DNA from 2 places in the Porticoccus hydrocarbonoclasticus MCTG13d genome. Region 1 is predicted to be linked to the other one. Evidence: predicted binding sites of a transcription regulator. Region 1 holds the regulator's gene; the other holds the start of a gene.

Region 1 (3,410 bases):
ATTAGTCATGTCGATGACTTCCGGTTGCGATTCGAGAAATTCGATCACTGGCTGGTCATTGCCGGTAAAGGGCCTTAATTCCTGTTTCCAGTGGGGGTTTGGCAGGCAGCGAACGTCAAAGACAAAATCCGCGTTGACTGGTACTCCGCGTTTAAAGGCAAAGGATTCAAACATGACAGCCATGTCATCTCTGCTGTGGGGGGCAATTTGTTGTTTGATGACATCGCGCAGCTGGTGCAGAGTCATGGTGCTGGTATCAATTCTGCGATCTGCAATTGAGGCAATCGGGTCCAGCAGGGTGGTTTCGAGTTCTATGGCTTCGTGGATATCCACCCGGTCATTGGTGAGGGGGTGCTTGCGACGTGTTTCACTGAAACGCTGGATAATGACGGAATTTCTGGCATCGAGAAAAAGCACTTCATAATTGATGCCCGAATATTTCAGCTCCGCAAGAATTTTTGGTAGTTGGTCAAGGTCTTCGCCCAGGTTGCGGACATCGATTCCCACCGCAATTTTTTCCAGCCAGTGTTGGCTCTTGGCGTTGATGGCTTTCTGAAAAAGACCGGGAAGCAAACTGGCGGGAAGATTGTCAATACAGGTAAAACCGACATCTTCGAGAACGTTCAGTGCGGTACTCTTGCCAGATCCGGAACGCCCACTTACCACCACCAGTCGCATTAGTCTTTCACCTCAGTCACCATCATTGCCGGTTGCTATCCGGAAGAGATCTTGATCACTGCTGGCCTGCCGCAATGCATTGCGAACCGTTTCGTCCTGAAGTAATTCGGCAATGGAAGAGAGGACCTGCAGGTGTTCGTCGTTTTGCTCCTCGGGTACGATTAGTGCAAAGATCAGATCTACCGGCTCTCCATCAATGGCATCGAAATCGACGGCATCAGCCAGTTTGACAAGTGCCCCGGTAATTTTTTCACAGCCTGCCAAACGACAGTGGGGGATGGCAACACCTTCTCCTATCCCGGTGCTGCCCAATCGCTCTCTTGCCAGCAGGCTCTGGTAAAGGTCGTCTGCGTTAACCCCTTCCATGCGTTCTGTCAGGAAGACGGAAAGGTTTTCCAGTACCCTTTTTTTGCTACCGCCCTCGGCGCTGGCAACGGTGTTTTCAGGGGTGAGTACATCAATCAGTTTCATGAGTGTTATCTACCGCGGTTCTTTTCCTTGTGCTTGATCAACTGTCGGTCCAGCTTGTCGGTCAGCATGTCGATAGCGGCATAAAGATCTTCATGCTCGGAATCGGCAAAGAATTCACCGCCGCTGACATGGACTGTTGCTTCAGCTTTCTGGATCAATTTGTCAACTGAGAGAATCACATTCGTGCTGGTGATGCCGTCGTGGTGACGCTCCAGTTTGGATAATTTGGTAGTGACATAGTCTTTGATCGGATCAGTGATATCGAGATGATGTCCGCTGATGTTCAATTGCATGCGGTTCTCCTTAATGGGTGTTAGGTGTTGGGGTTGTAGCGTTTTCTTTCGCTGGAAGAGGGGATACCCATCCCCTCGCGGTATTTGGCAACAGTGCGTCGGGCAACCTGAATACCCATCTCCTGAAGCAGTGCTGTCAGTTTGTTGTCACTGAGGGGCTTGCCCGGATTTTCAGCGCTTACCATTTTTTTCAGCATAGCGCGAATGGCAGTTGATGAACACTCCCCGCCAGCGTCGGTCGAGACGTGGCTGGAGAAGAAATACTTGAGTTCAAAAACACCCTGCGGTGTGTCGATGTACTTTTGGGTGGTCACCCTCGAAATAGTGGATTCGTGCAGTTCCAGTCGTTCGGCAATATCTGCCAGCACCATGGGCTTCATCGCCACGGGTCCCTGTTCCAGAAAGCCCTGTTGTAATTCAATGATGCAGCTGGTGACGCGCATCAGGGTGTCATTGCGGCTTTCCATGCTGCGCAGAAACCATTTGGCCTCCTGGAGGTGATTCTTGAGGAAGGTGTTGTCCTGACTGGAATCGGCTCTGCGAATCAACTGGGCGTACTGTTGATTGATACTCAGGCGAGGGGTGATGTCCTCATTGAGGGAAACTTTCCAGTGATTATCGACTTTGGTGACCCGAACATCGGGTACCACGTACTCGATATCATCGTTTCGAATGGCGTCACCGGGGTTGGGAGACAACGTCTGGATTAGCAGGATGGCACCCTCGAGTATCTCGTGGGACAGACCGGTGATTTTTTCCATTTGTCGAAAATTGCGCTGTCCAACCAGTTCCAGGTGGTCGGTGACGAGCTGGATGGCCTCGTTAATCAGCGGTGTATCCGGAGAGAACTGGTTCAGCTGGATCAGAAGACATTCGGCGAGGCTGGTGGCTGCAACACCAGGTGGGTCAAACTGCTGAATGCGGTGCACTACAGCGAGCACTTCATCCAGCTCAATTTCGTCGTCCAGCGCGGCCCAGATTTCTTCAACCGGTGCCGTCAGCATGCCCCGGCTATCAATTGAATCGATGATTATTTCACCGATCAGGTAATCCTTGGGAGACATCGGCGTCAGATTAAGTTGCCAGATCAGGTGGTCCTGAAGCGACTCTGTGACGTTGTGAACGCTGTCAAAGTCCCGTGTGTCCGCACCGGTGTTTCTAATGGTGGTACTGGGTTGGTAAATATCGTCCCAATTAGCGTCGACTGGCAGGTCAGTGGGTATTTTACTGTCCCATTCACTGCTGTTGAGATCACGGGTTGCACTGTCGATATCTTCATTTTTCCCGGTGGCCGTTTCTGCGGCCAGGTTCTCGGATTCTTCGGCAAGCTCAAGCAGTGGGTTATCGTAGAGGTTCTGCTGGATTTCCTGGTGCAAGTCGAGAGAGGATAATTGCAACAGGCGGATGGCCTGCTGTAGCTGAGGGGTCATCGTCAGCTGCTGGCCGATTTTCAGTTGCAAGCTGGCTTTCATGTTATGACTGCGTATAGAGAGTTGTTACGAAAATGTTCACACGGAAAGTGTAGTCTGCCTCCGGGGGGAGAGACAAGCAAAATGTGTGCCGCTTTGCACAATCGCTGCGCGGTGGTACGTCCCATCAAAGCATAAAGTCTTCGCCGAGATAGATATCCCGTACCTGCTGGTTGGCGACAATATCGGTGGCCTGTCCCTCGGCAATAACCTGTCCTTCACCAACGATATAAGCATGTTCGCAGATATCGAGTGTCTCGCGTACGTTGTGGTCTGTGATCAGGACACCAATACCTATATCGCGTAAATGACGGATGATCTGTTTGATATCGTTGACTGAAATCGGGTCGACCCCGGCAAAGGGTTCGTCCAGAAGAATAAAGGCTGGCTCAATGGCCAGTGCGCGAGCAATTTCCACTCTGCGACGCTCTCCTCCCGAGAGACTCATGCCAAGGGTGTTGCGGATATGGCTGATATGGAACTCCTGGAGCAGCTGTTC
Region 2 (3,410 bases), 730 kb from region 1:
AGGGTTTTTTGTGACTGGTCAAGTGCGCAAAAGGCAGCCACATCCCGACTGGAGAGGCGGGCATTGATTGTTCCCGCCCGGGTCAGCTGCCGCTGGCGGGCCGCCATGACCCTGTTGCGGATATCCGTGCTGCAGTCGCCGTCGGTTTTTCCTTCAACCAGCCGGTCGCCCGGCAGAGGCGGGACTTCTATCTGTAAGTCGATGCGATCCAGCAATGGCCCGGAGATGCGATCGGAGTAGCGGTGTATCTGGTCGGGGGTGCAGCGACAGCGTTGGCTGCCGTAGTAGCCGCAGGGGCAGGGGTTCATTGCCGCAATCAGTTGGAATGCCGCCGGAAATCGAGTCTGGGCCTGGACCCTTGAAATCATGATTTCGCCGGATTCCAGTGGCTCACGCAGTACTTCGAGGACCCGTCGGGGAAATTCAGGCAATTCATCCAGAAACAATACGCCGTGATGGGCGAGGGAGATTTCCCCCGGCCTGGGCACACTGCCGCCACCCACCAGTGCTGTTGCAGATGCCGTATGATGGGGCGAGCGAAAAGGCGGGTTGTAAAGCGTATCCCGCAAGCCGCGACCTGCGACTGAATGAATGGCGGCGACCTCGAGCATTTCCCGCTCCTGCAATGGCGGCAATATACTGGTGAGCCGGCTGGCCAGCATGGTTTTGCCCGTCCCCGGAGAACCGCTGAAAAGCAGGTTGTGCCCGCCGGCAGCAGCGATTTCCAGTGCCCGTTTGGCCTGGTGCTGACCGATGATGTCGGCCATATCTCCCCCAGTTTCACCAATACTTGCCCTGGTGCCGCAGGAAAGGGGCTCAATCGGCTGATTGCCATTCAGGTGTGCACAGACTTCGAGCAGATGGGTGGCGGCGATAACCCGGGTTTTGCTGCTCAGGGCCGCTTCCTCCGCGTTCATGGCCGGCAAGATCAGGGATCTCCCCGACTTTCCGCAGGCCAGTGAGGTTGGCAGCACCCCCTCCACGGGACGCAGGTCTCCCGACAGCGCCAGTTCACCGATGACTTCGTATCGATCGAGCCGGTCAGCGGGGATTTGTGCCGACGCGGCCAGTACCCCCAGCGCAATCGCCAAATCGAAGCGCCCCCCTTCCTTGGGCAGGTCGGCGGGAGCCAGATTAATCGTGATGCGACGGGCGGGGAAATCGAAGTGAGTATTCAGCAGGGCGCTGCGAACCCGGTCCTTGCTTTCTTTCACTGCAGTTTCAGGCATGCCCACAATTGACAGCCCGGGGAGTCCGTTGGACAGATGAACTTCCACGGTCACAGCGGGAGCATCAATGCCGTATTTTGCGCGGGTATGGACGATAGCAAGTGACATGGAGGCCCTCCTTGGCTGGCATGTCGATCTGGTGGTGCTTTTTTGTATGGGGGCAGTCGGGCCGTTTAGTCTTGCCGATCTTCCAGTTGTACTTCAAGTCTGGCGAGCTGTTGCTCGAGCTGTTCCAGCTTTTCCCGGCTGCGCTTCAGGACAGCCTGCTGCGCGTCGAACTCATCCCGGGTTACCAGATCCAGCTTGTCGAAAGCAGCCAGCGCGGCCGCCCGCAGCTTCTGTTGCATGTCACTACCCAGGGCCTCTGCGCCTGGGGTAATGACATTGTTGAGTTGGTGCAAAAACTGGTTAATGAACTCGTTAGGTCGCATTGATGGGCCGCTCCGAATAAGTGGTGATCTATTTTAAGGAGATCACTCTGTATGTACAGAGCACTTTAGGTTACGGCTGCTTCCGGGCAGCAGTAAGCAGTGGGGGCTTTCAGCGAAGTTTTTTGGTGCGATGACCGATTTGGTTAGTCCATTTGTGCACAAAAAAGGTGCATTGAAAGGTTGGTGTCCGCTTTGCAGGAGTTCAATTACCGCTTTTTGAAGGTTGGCATGCCAAATGCATTAAGTGCTGATGTACCAATTGCAAACCGTGATTGCATGTTTAATTTTTCGCTGTTGTTTATATTTTGGAGAAGCATATGAACGCATTTAAAAAGTCTCTGGTCGTTACCTCTATGGCGCTGACCTTCCCCCTGGCTTCAAATGTTGCGCAGGCCTACGAGGTCTCTGCCAACGTCACAATCGCTTCGGATTACAGGTTCCGTGGGATTTCACAAAATGATACGGAGATTGCCCTGCAAGGTGGTTTCGATATCGCGTTTGATAACGGACTGTATGTGGGTACCTGGGGTTCCCAAGTCGACTTCAATGATCCGGACAGTTCCGATGCCGGGCTCGAACTCGATTACTACTTTGGTTACGGTGGCAATCTCACTGAAGAGATTAGTTATGACATCGGTTATCTTTACTACGACTATCCCGGTTCCGATGCAACTGAATTTGATCTGACCGGCAAGCGTGATCTCGACTACCAGGAATTTTATGGCAGCCTGTCCTACTTGGGTGGCACGTTGGGTTTCGCCTATTCTGATGACTATTTCCTGGAAACCGGTGAATTCTGGTATCTCTACGCGGACTATGGATTTGAGCTGCCCCACGGGTTTACTCTGGGCTTCCATGCCGGCTACAACGACTTCGAACACAAAAGTACCGACAGTGACCCCAAGGATGCTGAAGAAGCCTTCCTGACAGACGGGGAAGACAGCTATACCGACTACTCCATTACCCTCGGCAAGTCCTGGGAAGGTCTGGATTTCGCACTGAGCTGGATTGATACCACGCTGGACGATGAAGAGTGCTTCAATACTTCCTGGTGTGACAGCACGTTGTTGTTTTCCATTAGTAAAAGCATGTAATTGACCGGTGGCACCCGGTATCCGGGTGCCACCACCCCCTTGAGGAGCAATGCAATGAAAATGATTACAGCAGTTGTCAAGCCCTTCAAACTCGATGATGTGCGCGAAGCACTTGCCGCTATTGGCGTACAGGGTGTGACAGTGACAGAGGTAAAAGGGTTTGGACGGCAAAAAGGCCACACAGAACTGTATCGTGGTGCTGAATATGTGGTGGATTTTTTGCCCAAGGTAAAACTTGAATTAGCCCTTGCGGATGAAATGGTGGACGGCGCTATCGAAGCGATTACCTCTGCTGCTCATACCGGCAAGATTGGTGATGGAAAAATCTTCATTTCGGATTTACAGGAAGTCATTCGAATTCGCACCGGTGAAACCGGTGTAGAAGCAGTTTAAGACACGGGAGACTACGACAATGAGTCCTGAAATTATTGAAGTTAAATACGCGCTCGATACATTTTACTTTCTGATCGCCGGCGCGTTCGTGATGTGGATGGCGGCAGGTTTCGCCATGTTGGAGGCCGGCCTGGTTCGTGCCAAAAACACCACTGAAATTCTTACCAAAAACGTCGCACTGTTTGCCGTTGCCTGCACCATGTATCTGTTTGTGGGTTATACCATCATGTATGGCGGCAGCGCGGGTGGTTTCCTGCCTGATG

The links. The regulator sigma-54, encoded in region 1, starts transcription at its own class of promoters, with help from an activator protein. The targets are predictions, from matches to a motif close to TGGCACANNNNTTGCNNT.
Region 2: the regulator sigma-54 is predicted to act here: its motif matches at 1,885-1,902, upstream of U740_RS00770 (TorF family putative porin).

What each region holds. Positions count from the first base shown of each region.
Region 1 covers NZ_JQMM01000001.1:884,408-887,817, forward strand. The annotation lists gene rapZ (RNase adapter RapZ) at 1-678, opposite strand, end outside; gene ptsN (PTS IIA-like nitrogen regulatory protein PtsN) at 691-1,149, opposite strand; gene hpf (ribosome hibernation-promoting factor, HPF/YfiA family) at 1,155-1,442, opposite strand; gene U740_RS04260 (RNA polymerase factor sigma-54) at 1,463-2,914, opposite strand; gene lptB (LPS export ABC transporter ATP-binding protein) at 3,039-3,410, opposite strand, start outside.
Region 2 covers NZ_JQMM01000001.1:157,764-161,173, reverse strand. The annotation lists gene U740_RS00780 (YifB family Mg chelatase-like AAA ATPase) at 1-1,337, opposite strand, end outside; gene U740_RS00775 (accessory factor UbiK family protein) at 1,403-1,660, opposite strand; gene U740_RS00770 (TorF family putative porin) at 1,978-2,754, shown strand; gene U740_RS00765 (P-II family nitrogen regulator) at 2,809-3,147, shown strand; gene U740_RS00760 (ammonium transporter) at 3,167-3,410, shown strand, end outside.